One region of the Comamonas sp. NLF-1-9 genome, then DNA from elsewhere that is predicted to be linked to it. Evidence: predicted binding sites of a transcription regulator. Region 1 holds the regulator's gene; the other holds the start of a gene.
The links. The regulator LexA, encoded in region 1, represses DNA repair genes until DNA is damaged. The targets are predictions, from matches to a motif close to ACTGTATNNNNATACAGT.

Region 1 (9,245 bases):
GCGTGGCGCCGCCCAAGCTGCTCGATGAGGCGATTGCCGTCACCAGCCGCAGCCTGCCTGCGCCCGACGTGGTCAAGCAGCTGGAACAGAACAGCGCGCTTGGCGAGGTGCTGGCCAGCGGCATACGGCGGCTGGCGGGCAACCCGCGCAGCTCCGAAGAGGACTTGCGCGCGGCCATGCAGGACCAGGGTCGTTCGGTGGCGCATCGGCTGGAGAGGTACCTGAACGCGCTGGGCACCATCGCCTCGGCCGCGCCGCTGCTGGGGCTGCTGGGCACGGTGGTCGGCATGATAGAGATCTTCGGCGCGCAGGCCGGGGCCGGCGCCGTGGGGCATGTGGCCGGCGGCGGCAACCCGGCGCAGCTCGCGCACGGCATCTCGATGGCCTTGTACAACACGGCCTTCGGCCTGATCATCGCAATTCCGGCGCTGTTCTTCTGGAAGTATTTCCGCAGCCGCGTGGACGCCTACACGCTGCAGCTGGAGCTCGCTGCCGAGCAGTTCGTGCGTCACCTCGGCCAGATCGGCCGGCGCCAGCTGTAGGCGGAGCCGGCGATGGACTTTCGGGCTGGCAAGACGCGCGAAGAGCCGCGCATCGACCTGATTCCCTTCATCGACGTGCTGCTGGTGATCCTGATCTTTCTCATGCTCACCACTACCTACAGCCGCTTCACCGAACTGCAGCTGACCCTGCCGGTGGCCGACACCCAGCAGATGCGCGAGCGCCCGCGCGAGCTGACGGTGGCCGTGGCGGCCGACGGGCGTTATGCGGTGAACAAGACCGCGCTGGCCGGTCGCGGCGTGGGCGAGCTGGCCCAGGCGCTGCAGGCGGCCGCGCCGGCGGGCGGCGACAGCGTGCTGATCATCAGCGCCGACGCGATGGCGCCGCACCAGGCGGTCATCACCGTGATGGAGGCGGCCCGCCGGGTGGGCCTGGCGCAGGTGACCTTCGCTACCCAGACTTCCGGGGCGCAGGAGCGCTGAGGGCGTGGCCCAGCGTCTGCGCCGCGCCTGGCAGCACAAGGGCGCGCTGGCGCGGCTGCTCTGGCCCCTGTCCCTGCTCTACCGCGCGCTGACGGCGCTGCGCCGCGCGCTTCATCGCCGCGGCTGGCTGCGCCGCAGCACGCTCGGCGTGCCCGTCGTCGTGGTGGGCAATGTGGTGGCCGGCGGCGCGGGCAAGACGCCGGTGGTGATCGCGCTGGTGCAGCACTTGCAGGCCAGAGGCTGGCGCCCGGGCATCGTCTCGCGCGGCCATGGGCGGCGCACGCGCGACTGCCGCGAGGTGCGCGCTACCAGCGCACCCGCCGAGGTGGGTGATGAGCCGCTGCTGCTGGCGCGGCGCACCGGCGTGCCGGTCTTCGTGGCCGCGCGGCGCGCCGATGCCGGGCGCGCGCTGCTGGCGGCGCACCCGGACTGCAACATCCTGGTCTGCGACGACGGACTGCAGCATCTGGCGCTGGCGCGCAAGCTGGAAATTTGCGTCTTCAGCGAGACCGGCGTGGGCAATGGCTGGCTGCTGCCCGCCGGCCCGCTGCGCGAGGCCTGGCCGCGACCGGTGGATGCGCTGCTCTACCACGGCGCGCCCCCCGTCCCGGCGGGCAGCGCGCCCGCGTTTGCGCTGCGGCGCACGCTGGCGCCCTGCGTGGTGAATGCGGCGGGCGAGCAATTGCCCTTGCAGCGCCTGCGCGGCCAGCCGCTGCATGCGCTGGCGGGCGTGGCCGCGCCCGAGGCCTTCTTTGCCATGCTGCGCGCGCGCGGTCTGACGCTGGAGCGCACCGAGAGCCTGCCGGACCACTTTGCTTTCGATAGCTGGCAGCGCCCGTCAGGCAAGGGTTTGATCCTGATTTGTACCGAAAAAGACGCGGTCAAGCTCTGGCGCCTGCACCCCGAGGCTTGGGCGGCGCCCTTGCAGGTCGAGCTCGATCCGGCATTCTTCGCCTGGCTGGACGCGCGCCTGGCGCCACTATCATCGACCCCAGCCGGAGAAAGCCATGGACCCGAAACTGCTTGAACTGCTGGTGTGCCCCGTGACCAAGGGGCCGCTCACTTACGACCGCGAGCGCCAGGAGCTGGTCTCGCACAGCGCGCGCCTGGCCTATCCGGTGCGCGACGGCATCCCCGTCCTGCTCGAGACCGAAGCGCGCACGCTCAGCGACGACGAGCTGGAAAAGAAGCCGTGAGCGCGGCGGCCTTCACCGTCGTCATCCCCGCGCGGCTGGCCTCCAGCCGCCTGCCGCGCAAGCCCCTGGCCGACATCGCCGGCAAGCCCATGGTGGTGCGCGTGGCCGAGCGCGCGCTGCAAAGCGCCGCCGCGCAGGTCTGGGTGGCGGCCGACGCGCCCGAGATCATCGACGCCTGCCAGGCCCACGGCGTGCAGGCGCTGCCCACGCGCGCCGACCACGCCAGCGGCAGCGACCGTCTGGCCGAAGCCTGCGCGCTGCTGGGCCTGCCCGAGGATGCGGTGGTGGTGAACGTGCAGGGCGACGAGCCGCTGATGGCGCCCGGCCTGATCGATGCCGTCGCGGCCCTGATGCAGCGCCACGCGCACTGCCCCATGGGCACGGCCGCACATCCGATCGCCAGCGCCGCCGACTTTGCCAACCCCAACGTGGTCAAGGTGGTGCTCGATGCCCGGGGCCGCGCCAGCTACTTCAGCCGCGCGCCCATCCCGCATGCACGCGGCGCGCAGCCGGGCGGCGCCTGGTGGCAGGATGCGGCCGCCGCCGGGCTGGCGCCGCTGCACCACATCGGCATCTACAGCTACCGCGCGGGCTTCGTGCAGACCTTTGCACGCCTGGCGCCCGCGCCCACCGAGCAGCTCGAGCAGCTCGAGCAGCTGCGCGCGCTCTGGCACGGCCATGCGATCGCGGTGCACGTGACCACCACGGCCCCCGGCGCGGGTGTGGATACGCCGCAGGACCTGGAGCGCGTGCGCGCCCTGTTTGCCGCCGGCGGCGCACCTGCCTGAGAGGGCGCCCTGTAAGCGGGGCGCCAGCGCACGCGTGCTATTCTCAAACGCTGTTCACGCACGGCCTGGCGCGTGCGGCCCGATTTCAAAACTGACGAGAGAGAGTCCCCATGAAATTGATCCTGCTTGGCGCTCCCGGCGCTGGAAAAGGCACGCAGGCTGCCTTCATCTGCAAGCAATTCGGCATCCCGCAGATTTCCACCGGCGACATGCTGCGCGCCGCCGTCAAGGCAGGCACGCCGCTGGGGCTGCAGGCCAAGGCGGTCATGGACGCGGGCCAGCTCGTGAGCGACGACATCATCATCGGCCTGGTCAAGGAGCGCATCGCCGAGCCCGATTGCGCCCAGGGTTTTCTCTTCGACGGCTTTCCGCGCACCATCCCGCAGGCGGACGCGATGAAGGCGGCGGGCGTCAAGCTCGATTACGTGCTGGAGATCGACGTGCCGTTCGAGGCCATCATCGAGCGCATGAGCGGGCGGCGCAGCCACCCGGCGTCCGGGCGCACCTACCACGTGAAGTTCAACCCGCCCAAGGTCGCCGGCAAGGACGACGTGACGGGCGAAGCGCTGGTGCAGCGCGAGGACGACAAGGAAGAAACCGTCAAGAAGCGCCTGCAGGTCTACAGCGACCAGACGCGCCCGCTGGTGGACTACTACCGCAACTGGGCCAGCGCCGACCCGGCCAACGCGCCCAAGTACCGCGCCATCAACGGCCTGGGCGGCGTCGACGAGATCACCGCGCGCGCGCTCGAGGCGCTGAGCCACTGAGAGCTTGAGAGGCAATCCCCCATGCCCGCTCTGCACGCCAAAACACCACCACTCTTGGTTGCAAATACTCGCCATGGCCCCAGCCATGACTGCGTTTTGCATCTCGATGGGCGGCGTTTTGACGCGCCTTTCGGGCACGGACAATTTCCTCGCAAGCTCTGAGGCGCCGGCGCGCAGGCTGCGCGCTCAGGCTTGCTGCATCAAGTCGAGCATCAGGCTGATGCGCGCCTTGACCGGGCTCAGGCCCTCGGCGTCGCGCCAGGGCCGGCCCGCGATCGCCGCCATGTGCCCGAGCGGGCAGCGCGAGGCAATGCGCACCTGCACCCCGGCATCCACCGCACGCGCGAGCGCCGGCTGCAGCGCCTGATGCAGCGTGCCGTTGCCGGTCGCGGCGACGACGATGCCGCGTACCCCGCCGGCCACCATCCAGTCGATCAGCGCGCCGTCGGCCCCGGCGTGGCTCAGGGCGATCTCCACCCGCGGCCAGGGCGCTTGATTGAAGGCGCGCGATTGCAGCAAGGCGCCGTGGCGCGGTGCGCCGGCCGCGGGCGCCGCACCGTGCGCCCAGCGCAACTGCCCGGCCTCCACCCAGCCGAGCGGGCCGCTGCCCAGCGAGGCAAACGCGTCGAGCCGCTGCGGATGCAGCTTGCTCACCGCGCGGGCGCCGTGCACCGTGCCGAGCGCGGACACCAGCACGCCGCGCGCCTGCGGGTGCGCGGCCAGCAACACCGCGTCCAGCAGGTTCTGCGGGCCGTCGGACAGCAGCGCGGTGGCCGGGCGCATCGCGCAGGTCAACACCACGGGCTTGTCCGCGGGCAGCAGCTCGTGCAGCAGCCAGGCGCTCTCTTCCAGCGTGTCCGTGCCGTGCGTGACGACGATGCCGGCCACCTGCGCGTCGGCCAGCAGCTCGGCGCAGCGCCGCGCAAGGCGCAGCCAGGTGGCGTGGTCCATGTCCTTGCTGTCGATCTGCGCGAGCTGCTCGGCTTGCAGCGCCATGCCGGCGGCCTGCTGCAGGCCCGGCACCGCCTGCACCAGCGCGTCTACGCCCAGTTGCGCGGCCAGGTAGGCATGGCCACCGGCCGCGCCGGTGCCGGCAATGGTGCCGCCGGTGCCGAGGATGACGATCTTTTTGTCCATGGTGCTTGCAACTTTCTCAAAACTGTCGAAAAATACAGCTACTGTATCGATACACAGTCACTGACCTGTAGCCCATCCGGAGCATTTCATGACCGACCAGCCCAAACTCACCGGCCGCCAGCAGCAGATCCTGGAACTGGTAGAGCGCGCCATCGCCCAGACCGGCGCGCCGCCCACGCGCGCCGAGATCGCGCAGCAGCTGGGCTTCAAGTCGGCCAACGCGGCGGAAGAGCACTTGAAGGCGCTCGCGCGCAAGGGCGTGATCGAGCTGCTCAGCGGTACCTCGCGCGGCATACGCCTGCGCGCCAGCGCGCTGCGCCAGATCCATGCCGAGCGCGGCGTGCAGCTCGGCCTGCCGATGGCGGGGCTGGCCCAGCTCACGCTGCCGCTCATCGGCCGCGTGGCCGCCGGTTCGCCGATTCTCGCGCAGGAGCACGTCGACCAAAGCTACACCATAGAAGGCTCGCTGTTCGCGCACAAGCCGGACTATCTGCTCAAGGTGCGTGGCATGTCCATGCGCGACGCCGGCATCATGGATGGCGACCTGCTCGCGGTGCAGGCCACGCACGAGGCGCGCAGCGGCCAGATCGTGGTCGCGCGCCTGGGCGACGAGGTCACCGTCAAACGCCTGCGCCGTAGCGGCGGCCAGATCGAGCTGTTGCCGGAAAACCCCGACTACCCGGTGATCCGGGTGCACCCCGGCGAGCCATTCGAGATCGAAGGCCTGGCGGTCGGCTTGATACGCAACACCATGCTGATGTAGGGCATGGCCGGCACGGCCCCGGGTGGCGGGCGTCTGGCCGGGCACGCTGCATGCGCCAGCGCGCTCGGTCAACCCTGGGGCGTGCTTTTCCTGTGGCAATCCTGCCTGTGTTCAAACCCTGTGGAGTCTCACATGCAGCTTGTTCAGTCCGGTCAGCGCCCGCTGCCTCTTTTTTCCCCGGCCCCGCACGGCAAGGTGCTCGCGCTGCGGCCAGTCGCGCGCCAGCGCCCCGCTGCACCCGCCCCTGTGCCGGCGCGGCCCTCGGCGCACCGGCCGCTGCGCCTGGTGCTGCGGCATGCGGACGATGGTTCCTGCCGGCTGATGGCTTCGGGCCGGCTGGCCGATGTCTGCGCCGAACTCAATCGCCTGGCGCTGGGCTGAGGTGCGGCAGTCGCGGGCCTGGGCGCAACGCGGCAAGAGGCCCACCAAGGCAGCCGCAGGCCAGCCGGCGCCGCTGCATCAGAGTTGCAACTGGGCCCAGATCTTGTCCAGACGCTTGCTGCTTGCGGGGTAAGGGGTGCGCAGCTCTTGCGCAAAAAAGCCCACGCGCAGCTCTTGCAGCATCCAGCGGTATTCCTGCATGCGCGCGTCTTCCTGGCCCTTGCGTTCGGCAAACAGGCGCCAGTAGCGCTGCTCCAGCGGTTGCAGCTCGCGCGTCCTGGCTTCGTCGCGCGCGGGGTCGGCGCGCAGCTTGTCCAGGCGCAGCACGATGGCCTTGAGATAGCGCGGGTAGTGCTGCAATTGCGCCCAGGGGGTGTCGAGCAGGAAGTTCTTGTTCATCAGGATCTGCAGTTGCCGGCCTGTGTCTTGCGTGGCCAGCGGGGCGTTGCGCGTTTCCTTGATCTTGCGCTGGGCCAGTGCGTACTCTTGCAGGATGGCGGCGCACAGGCGCGCCACTTCGTTGGCAATCAGGGTCAGGCGCGCGCGCCCTTCCTGGATGCGCTGGGCAAATTCCTGCGCGTTCACCGGCAGCGGCGGCTGCAGGAAGGCGCGCTCAAGCGCCAGGTCGATGATCTGCTTTTGCAGCTCCTCCTGCGTGCCCAGCGGCATGTAGGCCACGGCCATGCGCTGCAGGTCGGGGATGTTTTTGGCCAGGTATTTGAGCGCGTCCCTGATCTGCAGCGCCACCAGGCGCCGCAGGCCCACCAGGTGGCGCGCGGCTGCCAGCTCGGGCTCGTCGAACACTTCGATGCCCACGCCCTCGCCACGGTCGATCAAGGCCGGAAAGCCGACCAGACTCTGGTTGCCGCGCTGGATTTCCAGCAGCTCGGGCAGCTCGCCAAAGGTCCATGCGGTGTAGAGCGCATCGGCCTGTCCGGGCGCGGGTTTCTCATTTTCAGGAGCTGCTGGCGCTTGATTGGCAACGATTTCATATGGTTTAGTGCCTGAAACCGGCTTGGAATCTGCGCCAGCAGCTATCTTCAATGAAGCAAGCGCCTGAAACGCCCCGCGCGCCTGGCCGCCCCACTGCGCCTTGAGCGTGGCCAGTTGCCGGCCTTGCCCGAGCTGGCGGCCGTGCTCGTCCACCACGCGAAAGTTCATGAACAAGTGCGGGCTGAGCATGTCGAGCTTGAAGTCGGCGAGCTTGATGTCCAGCCCGGTTTCCTCGCGCGCCTGCTTGAGCAGCACGTCCAGCAAACCGCCTTGCTCGCGCCCGCCGCGCGAGAGCAGCAGATCGGCCAGGCGCCGGGCGTTTTCCGCCAGCGGCACGAAGCGGCTGCGCGGGCGCTGGGGCAGGCTTTTGAGCAGTGCCTGGATCTTGTCCTTGAGCATGCCCGGCACCAGCCACTGCGCGTCCTCTTCGCTCGCCTGGTTCAGGGCAAACAGCGGCAGCGTCAGCGTCACGCCGTCGCGCGCGTCGCCGGGAGCGTGCAGGTAGCTGGCGGCGCAGTCCACGCCGCCCAGGCGCACGAGTTTGGGGAAGCGCTCGGTGGTGATGCCCGCGGCCTCGTGGCGCATCAGCTCTTCGCGCGTGATGCGCAACAGCTGCGGCTCGGCCTTGACCGCCTGGCGAAACCATTTGTCGAAGGTCGCGCCGCTGTAGATGCCTTCGGGAATCGCCTGGTCGTAGAAGGCGTAGATCAGCTCGTCGTCCACCAGCACGTCTTGGCGGCGGCTCTTGTGCTCGAGCTCTTGCACCTTGTGCACCGCCTTGCGGTTGGCGGCGAGAAAGGGCCAGTCGCTGTCCCATTCGCCCTCGACCAGCGCGCGGCGGATGAAGAGCTGGCGCGCCTCGTGCGGGTCCACGCGGCCATAGCTCACGGCCCGGTGGTTGTAGACCACCAGACCGTAGAGCGTGGCGCGCTCGAGCGCGATCACGTCCGCCTGCTTCTTGCTCCAGTGCGGCTCCAGCAGCTGCTTCTTCAAAAGGTGCGCGCCCACCTCCTCCAGCCACTGCGGCTCGATCGCGGCAATGCCGCGCCCGTACAGGCGCGAGGTCTGCACCTGCTCGGCCGCAACGATCCAGCGCCCCGGTTTTTTGGACAGGTGCGCGCCCGGGTGCGGATAAAACCGGATGCCGTGCGCGCCCAGCCAGGCGTCCGCGTCTTCGCCCTTGAAGCCGATGTTGCCCAGCAGCCCCGCGAGCATGGACAAATGCACTGCCTCATAGCCCGCAGGCTCGGTGTTGAGCGCCCAGCGTTGCTCGCGCACCACGGTGAGCAACTGGCTGTGGATGTCGCGCCACTCGCGCACCCGGCGCAGGTTCAGGTAGTTCCTGCGCAGCAGCTGCTCCCATTGGCGGTTGCTCAGCTTGTGGGTGTCGCCTGGCGGGGAGATGGCTTGAGCGCCCTTGGCGGAAGATTCGTTGTCCGGGGGGCGTCCGCCCCCACCCCTGCCCTCCCCCAGAGGGGGAGGGAGCGAACTTCCGCTGCTCTGGTCTGCGCTCCTTCCCCCTCTGGGGGAAGGTTGGGATGGGGGCAAACCGCGCTTTTCCACCGGCAAAAACGCCTGGCTGCGCGCATGCGCCGCCGCAGTCTGCCCCGCAGCCGCCATCTCCCGGCGCGACTGCGCCACCAGCTTGCCCCCGCGCGCGTCGTGCAGCCAGTTCCACAGGCGCACGTAGCCGCTGAACTCGCTCTTTTCGTCGTCGAACTTGGCGTGCGCCTGGTCCGCCTGAGCCTGGGCCTCCAGCGGGCGGTCGCGCACGTCCTGCACCGACAGCGCGGCGGCAATCACCAGCACCTCGGCGAGCGCGCCCCGGCCGCGCGCCTCCACGATCATGCGGCCCACGCGCGGGTCCAGCGGCAGGCGGGCGAGCTCGCGCCCCATGGGCTGCAGCGCGCCCTGCTCGTCGACCGCGCCCAGCTCTTGCAAGAGCTGGTAGCCGTCGGCGATCGCCCGGCCCGAGGGCGCTTCGAGAAAGGGGAAATTGACCACGTCGCCAAGGCCGAGCGACTTCATGCGCAGGATTACACCGGCCAGCGACGAGCGCAGGATTTCGGGGTCGGTGAAGCGCTCGCGCTGCGCGAAATCCTCTTCGCCGTACAGCCGGATGCAAATGCCATTGGCCACGCGCCCGCAGCGCCCGGCGCGCTGGTTGGCCGCCGCCTGGCTGATGGGCTCGACCAGCAGTTGCTCTACCTTGCTTCTGAAAGAATAGCGCTTGACGC
Region 2 (9,245 bases), 1.5 Mb from region 1:
CCGTGAAGCGCGTGCCCGGCTGGGCGCTGCCCGGATGGGGCTGGTCCAGTTGCACGCTGGCGCGGTGCTGGCGCGCAATCTCGCGCACGATGGACAGGCCCAGGCCCGAGCCGTCGGCTTCGTGCCCGAGCGAGCGGTAAAACGGCTGGAAGATCAGGTCGCGCTCCTCTTCGGCAATGCCCGGCCCGGAGTTTTCCACCTGCAGCAGCAGCACCTGGCCAAAGGGGTCGGTCACCACGCGCGCCGTGACCACGCCGGGGCTGGCGTCGCTCGAGGGCGTGTAGTTGATGGCGTTGTCCAAGAGATTGCGCACCAGCTCGGACAGCAGCGTGGCGTTGCCCTCCATCCACACGCCCGGGGCCTCGGGCGGCGCGCCGTCGTAGCCCAGGTCGATGTGCTTGGCCAGCGCCCGCGGCACGCTGTCGTGCACCACGTCGATCACCAGTTGCGCCAGGTTCAGGCGCTGGCGCTGCAGCGTGCTGGCGCCGCCCTCGGCGCGTGCCAGCGCCAGCAACTGGTTGACCGCGTGCGTGGCGCGCACCGAGGCGCGGCCTATCTGCAGCAGCGACTTCTTGAGCTCTTCGGCGCTGGTGTCGCGCCTCTGGGCCAGGTCGGCCTGCATGCGCAGCCCGGCAAGTGGCGTCTTGAGCTGGTGCGCGGCGTCGGCCAGGAAGCGCTTTTGCGTGGCTACCGATTCATGCAGGCGCTCGAGCAAGTCGTTGACCGAATCGACCAGCGGCGCCACCTCCAGCGGCACCGCCTTGTTGTCCAGCGGCGAGAGGTCACCGGGTTTGCGCCGGCGGATACGGTCTTCGAGCTGGTGCAGCGGCTTGATGCCGCGCGTGAGCGCCAGCCATACCAGCAGCAGCGCCAGCGGCAGCACGAAGAGCTGGGGCAGCAGCACGCCCTTGATGATTTCGGTCGCCAGCACGCTGCGTTTGGAGCGCGTTTCGGCCACTTGCACCAGCGCGGGGCGAAATCCCGCCCGGGGCAGGTGCACCCAGATGTAGGCCACGCGCACGTCGGCGCCGCGCAGCTCGTCGTCGCGCAGTTGCACCTCGTCGGCGGCCACCAGGGCGTCGGCCGGCGGCTCGGGCAGATCGCGTTCACCGGCGAGCACCGCGCCGCTGGGCGCGCGCACCTGAAAGTAGACCACGTCGGATTCGTCGGCGCGCAGCACGCCGGCGTCGGTGTTGGCCAGGTTCACGCGCACCAGGCCGTCCTGCACGGTGAGCAGCTCGGCCAGCGCGTAGGCGTTGTATTCCAGCGTGCGGTCAAAGGGTTTGTTGGCCAGGTCCTGAGCGACGAACCAGGTCAGCGCCAGGCTGATGGGCCACAGCAGCAGCAGCGGGGTGAGCATCCAGTCCAGGATCTCGCCAAAGAGCGAACGCTGCTCGGCGCGCTTCATGGCGCGGGCCGGTGCAACCCGCGCCGCCCGGGCGGGTCCATGCGCGAAGGGCGGCGCCTGGGGTCCATAGGCGGGCAATGGTAGTGCAGTTCCATCGAACAGCCGGCCCGGGGCGGCGCTGCAATTTTTCACAAATTTCCCGCAGACGGCACTGCACAAAAAGCGGCCTGCGCTTTAGCATGCCGCTACACAAGAGGAGAGGGGAAACCATGAGAGAGCAAACCAGGACCAGGCTGGCCGGCCTGGCCATCGCCGGGCTGTTGGGCTCGGCCAGCACCATGGCGGGTGCGAGCGATCCCGCGCTGTTCAAGCTGATCACCGCGCGCGACGAGGTGATCGTCGCCGTGCCGCCCGAGGACGCGCTGGCGCCGCGCGCCGAGGCCGGCGCCATCGGCCAGGCGCTGGCCGAGCGCGGCGCGCTGACGCTGTGGCAGTACGCGGTGCGCAAGAACGCCGACGGCGCGCTGGAGCTGGCGCCGCTGCACAAGGTGAGCGTGCTCAAGGCCGACAGCCTGCGCGTGGAGCCCTACGTCGCCAAGCTGCGCGTGCTGCCGCTGCCGCCGGCAAAGTAGCCGGCTCAGCTTTCTATCTTCTGCAGGCAGTAGCCCAGGCCGCGCACCGTGGCGATGCGCACCGGCCCGCGCTCTATCTTCTTGCGCAGGCGGTGCACATAGACCTCGATGGCGTTGTTGCTGACCTCCTCGCCCCACTCGCACAGGTGCTCGACGAGCTGGTCCTTGGACACCAGACGCCCGGCGCGCTGCAGCAACACCTCGAGCACGCCGAGCTCGCGCCCCGACAGCTCCACCACTTCGCCGTCCAGGCTGGCCATGCGCCCGACCTGGTCGTAGGTGAGCGGCCCGTGGCGCAGCACGTTGGAGGTCGTGCCCAGGCTGCGGCGGGTGAGCGCACGCACGCGCGCCTCGAGCTCCTGCAGCGAAAACGGCTTGGCCATGTAGTCGTCTGCGCCCAGGTCCAGGCCGCGCACGCGCTCTTCCACGCTGTCGGCGGCGGTGAGGATCAGCACCGGCAGCGGCGAGGAGCGCGCGCGCAGGCGCTTGAGCACTTCCAGCCCGTGCATGCGCGGCAGGCCCAGGTCCAGGATCAGCAGGTCGAACTCGTGGTTGGTCATCAGGGCCGCATCGGCTTCGCTGCCGTTGGCCACGTGGTCGACCACGGCGCCGGCCGCGCGCAGCGAGCGCAAGAGGGCGTCAGCGAGGACCTGATCGTCTTCGGCGATGAGGATGCGCATGCGGGACTGTCTCCTGGTGCGGGATGCTGGGGGCAGCACGGCGGGCGCTGGAGCGCCTTCGAGTGCCCAAATTCTAGGCGAGCCCGGCGCTCGCCGGCTCAGCGCCCCGCCGCCGCGCCATAGGCTTCCAGGCCGAGCAAGACCACGGCGGCCACCTCGTCGCCCACTTCCGCGCGAAATTCCTCTTGCGCGCGCTCCACGCTGGCGCGAAAGGCCGCGAGCCAGGCCAGGCCGGTCGGAGTGAAGCGCACGATGCGCGCGCGCGCGTCGTGCGGATCGGGCTCACGCACGACCAGTCCCCAGGCTTCGCACTGCGCCACCAGCGTGGCCATGGCCTGCTTGCTCATGCCGGCGCGCTCGGCCAGGTCGGTCAGGCGGTCGCCGCGCAGCGACAAGTGGCGCGTGATGTGCACGTGCGCCGCGCCCACCTTGTCGCGCGCCGCCAGATTGGACAGCGCCAGCGGCACCTGCACGTCACGCGCCATGAGCTGCAGCACGCGCGCGTCAAAACGCCGCGCGGCATGCCCGAGCAGCCGGCCCAGATGGGACTGGCGCCAGCGCTCGTCGGGCATGGGGGTTTGGGGCACGGCTTGATTGTCAGGCAAACTGACCAATTATCTGTGGAAATTTCTTTTATCGACCCTACACTACTGTTCAACCATCCAGTATTCACCGTCCTTCAGCAGGAGTTCAGCATGGACACAGCAAGCAAGAGCACCCCCGCACAAGCCGAAAAGGCCAAGGCCCTGGCCGCAGCGCTGGCGCAAATCGAAAAGCAGTTTGGCAAGGGCACCATCATGCGCCTGGGCGAGGGCGAGGCGATCGAGGACATCCAGGTCGTCTCCACCGGCTCGCTCGGCCTGGACATTGCCCTGGGCGTGGGCGGCCTGCCGCGCGGCAGAGTGGTCGAGATCTACGGGCCGGAAAGCTCGGGCAAGACCACGCTCACGCTGCAGGTGATTGCCGAAATGCAAAAGCAGGGCGGCACCTGCGCCTTCATCGACGCCGAGCACGCGCTCGATACCAGCTATGCGCAAAAGCTCGGCGTCAACGTCAACGACATCCTGATCAGCCAGCCCGACACCGGCGAGCAGGCGCTCGAGATCGTGGACAGCCTGGTGCGCTCGGGCGCGGTCGATCTGATCGTGGTCGACTCGGTCGCCGCCCTGGTACCCAAGGCCGAAATCGAGGGCGACATGGGCGATTCGCTGCCCGGCCTGCAGGCGCGGCTGATGAGCCAGGCGCTGCGCAAGCTCACCGCGACCATCAAGAAGACCAACTGCATGGTGATCTTCATCAACCAGATCCGCATGAAGATCGGCGTGATGTTCGGCAGCCCCGAGACGACGACGGGCGGCAACGCGCTCAAGTTCTACGCCAGCGTGCGCCTGGACATCCGGCGCATAGGCACGCTCAAGAAGGGCGACCAGGCGATAGGCAATGAAACCCGCGTCAAGGTGGTCAAGAACAAGGTCAGCCCGCCGTTCAAGACGGCCGAGTTCGACATCCTGTTCGGCGAGGGCATTTCGCGCGAGGGCGAGATCATCGACATGGGCGTGAACGCGCGCATTCTGGAAAAAAGCGGCGCCTGGTACGCCTACAACGGCGAGAAGATCGGCCAGGGGCGCGACAACGCGCGCGAATTCCTGCGCGAGAACCCTGACCTCGCCCACGAGATCGAGAACAAGGTGCGCGCCAGCCTGGGCATCGCCCTGCTGCCGACGCTGGGCAAGCCCAGGAAGGACGACAAAGCCGACAAGGCCGACAAGCCGGCCAAGGACGCGCCGGTAGCCGCAGAGCTGTAGGCCGCAGTGCTGCGGCGCGGCGCCGGGTACAGGCCCGCGGGTGCTTCCTGCGGGTCTGTAGTTTTGGTCAAATCTGCCTCAAAGCCTTGCTGCACAAGCGCCAGCAGCTCCTATTTTCATAGATGAAGTCTCCCCCTACGCTCAAGGCCCGCGCGCTGCGCCTGCTTGCCCAGCGCGAGCATTCGCGCGCCGAACTCATGGCCAAGCTCTCGCGCCATGTGCAAGAGGGCGAGGACCTGCCGGCATTGCTGGACGCGCTGGCCGCCAAGGGTTTCATCGACGAGGCGCGCGTGGCCGAGTCGCTGCTGCACCGGCGCGCGCCGCTGCTGGGCAGCCAGCGCGTGCTGCAAGAGCTACGCAGCAAGGGCTTGAGCGAGGAGCTGCTGCGCGCCAGCGCCGAGCAGCTCGCGGGCACGGAGCTGGCGCGGGCGCTGGCGGTCTGGCGCAAGCGCTTTGGCGACGGCCCGGTGCCCGCCGATGCGCGCGAACGCGCGCGCCAGATGCGCTTTCTCGCAGCCCGGGGTTTTTCTGGCGAGACCGTGCGCCGCGCGCTCGCGCTCGCGGGCGGGTCGCAGGCGGCATCCGGCTGCGAGCCCGACCACGGGCTCTGAAGCCGCAGCGCGCGAAATACTCAGTCAGCGATCGGCTTGCCAGGCCCGCCAGGCGCGGCCATGTCCAGCTGCATCTGCACCCTGCTCACCAGCGCCTGCACGCTGGCGCGGCGGGTTTCCATCACGTAGTGCGCCACTTCGCGGTACAGCGGGTCGCGCTCGCGAAACAGCAGGCGCAGGCGCTCCTGCGGGTTGTCCACCTGCAGCAGCGGGCGCTTGCGGTCGTGGCGCAGGCGGTGAAAGATTTCGTCGGCGTTGGCGCGCAGGTAGAACACCGGCGCGCAGTGCGTGCGCAAGAGCGCGCGGTTGTCGGCGCGCAGCACCACGCCGCCGCCGGTGGACAGCACGATGGCGCCGGGCTGCGCGGCCAGCTCGGCCAGCAGCGCCGCTTCGTGCGCGCGAAACGCGGCTTCGCCCTGGGCCTCGAAGTAGCTGCGGATGCTGCAGCCCAGGCGCTGCTCGAGCTGCTGGTCCATGTCCACGAAGTCGCAGCCCAGCCGCCGCGCCAGGTGGCGGCCCACCGTGGATTTGCCCGAACCCGGCATGCCCACCAGGGTGCAGCGCGTTGCCATAGCCTATGCTCCGTCAAAAGTTGCTGTCGCTCGCGCGCCCGCGCAGGGCGCGCGACGCTTTTTATACTCGCCCGATGTCCGCTTCCCATCAGGCCACGGGGCTGCAAGGCCCCTGGCGCCGGGTGATTTACGTCACCATCTACGAGATCATCGCCATCATCGCATCCGGCCTGCTCTTCATCGTCATAGGGCAGCAGCCGGGCGAATCCGGCGTGATGGCGGTCGCCGCCTCGGTCATCGCGGTGCTCTGGAACGTCTCCTTCAACGCCGCCTTCGAATGGTGGGAGGCGCGCCAGAGCGTCAAGGGCCGCTCGGTCGCGCGGCGCGTGGCGCACGCGATCGGCTTTGAGGGCGGGCTGGCGCTGATCCTGATTCCACTGATGGCCTGGTGGTTCGAGGTCACGCTCTGGCAGGCGCTGGTGATGGAAGGCGCGCTGGTGGTCTTCTTCCTGGTCTACACCTACGTCTTCAACTGGGGGTTCGACCACTTTTTCGGGCTGCCCGCTTCGGCACAGGCGGGCGTTTGAGCACGCCGGCGATCACGAAGGCCATGATCTTGGGGTCGCACGCAGCGATGGAGCCCTCTTCGACGCCTAGCGCGACCAGGCGGCGAAAGGCCAGGTCGATCTCGGACTTCATGCGCCTGTGCTCGCGCCGGCTGGGTTCGGGCACCTCTTCGTCGCCCACGCGGATCAGGCGCACGCCAAAGGGCTGCACCACGATCTCGGCATAGACCTGCATGCAGGCGCGCGGCAATGCCCAGCTCGCCCAGGTGGCGCAGATCCGCAAGTTCTGCCTGCTCACCAAGGAACTCGATCACGACGATGGCGAGGTCACCGCCACGATGAAGGTGCGCCGCGCAAGCATCTACCAGGCGTATGCGCCGGAGATCGAGGCGATGTATCGTTGAACCGGGCTGTCGGCGCAATGTGATGATTTCAAGCCAAATCGGCCTGCAGCGCCCGCCAGACAAGCGCTGTCAGCTATTTTTTGAGGAGTTACCATGGCCGACGACACCTTGCTCGTCTCGCGTGAGGGCGCCATCGCCACGCTGCAGTTCAACCGCCCCGAGGCGCTCAATGCGCTGAACCTGGAGATGGCGCTCGCCTTCCTCGCCGCGATGCGCGAGATTGCGGCGGACAACACGGTGCGCGCCGTCGTGCTCAAGGGCGCGGGCCGCGCCTTCATCGCCGGGGGCGACCTGGCCGTGCTGCGTGCCAACCCGGTCGAAGGCGCACGCACGCTGCTCGGCCCGCTGAACGAGGCGATCCGCCTGATGCACCAGATGGACGCGCCGATCATCGCCCAGGTGCATGGCGCGTCGGCCGGCGGCGGCTTGTCGCTGATGCTGATGTGCGACTTCGTCCTCGCGGCCGAAGGCAGCAAGTTCAATCTGGCCTACATCAATCTGGGCACCAACTGCGACCTGGGCGGCTCCTGGGCGCTGCCGCGCCTGACCGGCCTGCGCCACGCGCTGGAGATCGCGCTGCTGGGCGAGAGCCTGAGCGCCGAAGACGCGCTGCGCCTGGGCCTGATCAACCGCGTGCTGCCCGCCGGTGAACTGCAAACGGCCACGCAGGCGCTGGCCCGGTGCCTGGCCAGCGGCCCCACCCTGGCCTATGGCCGCATGAAACGCCTGATGCGCGAAAGTTTTGACCGCGACCTGGCAAGCCAGCTGGAGGCCGAGGCACTATCCTTTGAAGCCTGCGCCGGCACCGACGATCTGCGCGAAGGCCTGGAGGCCTTCTTCGAGCGGCGCCCGCCGGTGTTTCGCGGCCATTGACCCTTGATGAACGGAGTTCCCCATGTCCCAACGTGAAGTCTTTGTCGTGGGCACCGCCCGCACCGCCGTCGGCAGTTTTGGCGGTTCGCTCAAGGACGTGCCCAACACCCAGCTCGCCACCACCGTGGTCAAGGCGGCGATGCAGCGCGCCGGCATCGACCCCAAGGCCGTGGGCCAGGTGGTCATCGGCAACGTGATCCCTACCGACGTGCGCGACGCCTACCTCTCGCGCGTGGCCGCCATCGACGCGGGCTGCCCCATCGAAACCCCGGCGTTCAACGTCAACCGCCTGTGCGGCTCGGGCCTGCAAGCCATCGTCTCGGCGGCCCAGGCCATCCAGTTGGGTGACTGCGATGCGGCCGTCGGCGGCGGCTCTGAATCCATGAGCCGCGGGCCCTTCTTTGACACCGCCGCGCGCTGGGGCGCACGCATGGGCGACGCCAAGCTCGTCGACTACATGATCGGCATCCTGCACGACCCCTGGCAAAAGCTGCACATGGGCGTGACGGCGGAAAACGTCGCAGAGCGCTACAAGATCAGCCGCGAGATGCAAGACCAGCTCGCCGCCGAAAGCCACCGCCGCGCCGCCGCCGCGATTGCTGCCGGCCACTTCAAGGAGCAGATCGTCCCCATCGAGATCAAGACGCGCAAGGGCACCGTCGTCTTTGACACCGACGAGCACGTGCGCTCCGACACCACGGCAGAGGCTCTCGCCGGCATGAAGCCGGTGTTCAAGAAGGAGGGCGGCACGGTGACGGCAGGCAATGCCTCGGGCATCAACGACGGCGCGGGCGCCGTGGTGCTGGTCGGCGGCGACCGGCTGCAGGCCCTGGGCGTGAAGCCCCTGGCGCGCCTGGTCGGCTACGCCCACGCCGGAGTAGACCCCAGCTACATGGGCATAGGCCCGGTGCCCGCCACGCAAAAGGTCTTGCAGCGCACCGGCATCAAGCTCGCCGACATCGACGTGATCGAGGCGAACGAAGCCTTCGCCGCCCAGGCCTGCGCCGTCACGCAGGAACTCGGCATGGACCCGGCCAAGGTCAACCCCAACGGCTCGGGCATCTCGCTGGGCCACCCGGTGGGCGCCACCGGCGCCATCATCACCACCAAGGCGATTGCCGAGCTGCAGCGCACCGGCGGGCGCTACGCGCTGGTGACCATGTGCATAGGCGGCGGCCAGGGCATCGCCGCCATCTTCGAGCGGGTCTGAACCCGGCGCGGCCGTGTCCGCGATCCCCGCCGAACTGCTCGCCGCCTATCTGGAGACCGAATACCGGGTGGGCGGCGACGCGCCCTTCGTGCTGCGCATAGGCGAGGCCAGCGCTGCGCTGCGCGCCCTGCACCAGCGCCGGCGGGTGCAATGCAGCGCCTTCCTGAGTGCAGCCAACCCCGGCAGCCAGCTGCTGGAGCCGGCCACCAACGCCCAGCGCCACCAGGCCTTGCTGACGCAGCTGCGCCGCCTCGGTTACGCCCCGCTGCCCGGCCTGGGTCAGCACCCACTCAACGGCTGGCCCGCAGAAGCCAGTTGGCTGGTACCCGGCCTTGCGCGAGAAGCGGCGCTGCAACTGGCCAGGCAATGGGGTCAGATCGCGCTGGTGTTCAGCGCCCAGGACGCCATACCCGGCCTGGTCTTCACGGCCTGTGGATAAGTCATGAATCGGACGTGGACAAGCAGGCACTTGTCCACAGGACCGGGCCGTTGGCCGGATTTGTCCCCAAAGCTGCAACCGCTTGCGGCCGGCTGCAAGACCCGCTTGTGCTTGCGCCAAGTCCTTGAATTTGCAGTGCTTTGTGCACTTGTCCCACGGAAGGCA

Region 2: recA (recombinase RecA) is a predicted target of LexA. The motif match lies at 3,310-3,327, and genes of this name have one in related genera.

Annotation. Positions count from the first base shown of each region.
Region 1 is NZ_CP078069.1:859,107-868,351, forward strand. It holds gene KUD94_RS04230 (MotA/TolQ/ExbB proton channel family protein) at 1-542, shown strand, start outside; gene KUD94_RS04235 (biopolymer transporter ExbD) at 555-983, shown strand; gene lpxK (tetraacyldisaccharide 4'-kinase) at 988-2,010, shown strand; gene KUD94_RS04245 (Trm112 family protein) at 1,991-2,179, shown strand; gene kdsB (3-deoxy-manno-octulosonate cytidylyltransferase) at 2,176-2,967, shown strand; gene adk (adenylate kinase) at 3,078-3,734, shown strand; gene KUD94_RS04260 (asparaginase) at 3,921-4,871, opposite strand; gene lexA (transcriptional repressor LexA) at 4,960-5,634, shown strand; gene KUD94_RS04270 (hypothetical protein) at 5,767-6,015, shown strand; gene hrpA (ATP-dependent RNA helicase HrpA) at 6,094-9,245, opposite strand, start outside.
Region 2 is NZ_CP078069.1:2,413,863-2,423,107, reverse strand. It holds gene KUD94_RS11635 (sensor histidine kinase) at 1-1,408, opposite strand, end outside; gene KUD94_RS11630 (hypothetical protein) at 1,618-1,980, shown strand; gene KUD94_RS11625 (response regulator transcription factor) at 1,986-2,660, opposite strand; gene KUD94_RS11620 (MarR family winged helix-turn-helix transcriptional regulator) at 2,759-3,232, opposite strand; gene recA (recombinase RecA) at 3,356-4,465, shown strand; gene recX (recombination regulator RecX) at 4,588-5,076, shown strand; gene KUD94_RS11605 (shikimate kinase) at 5,097-5,648, opposite strand; gene KUD94_RS11600 (PACE efflux transporter) at 5,723-6,175, shown strand; partial or broken gene KUD94_RS11595 (TetR/AcrR family transcriptional regulator) at 6,174-6,398, opposite strand; gene KUD94_RS11590 (hypothetical protein) at 6,388-6,558, shown strand; gene KUD94_RS11585 (enoyl-CoA hydratase/isomerase family protein) at 6,652-7,431, shown strand; gene KUD94_RS11580 (acetyl-CoA C-acyltransferase family protein) at 7,454-8,641, shown strand; gene KUD94_RS11575 (DUF3293 domain-containing protein) at 8,655-9,080, shown strand.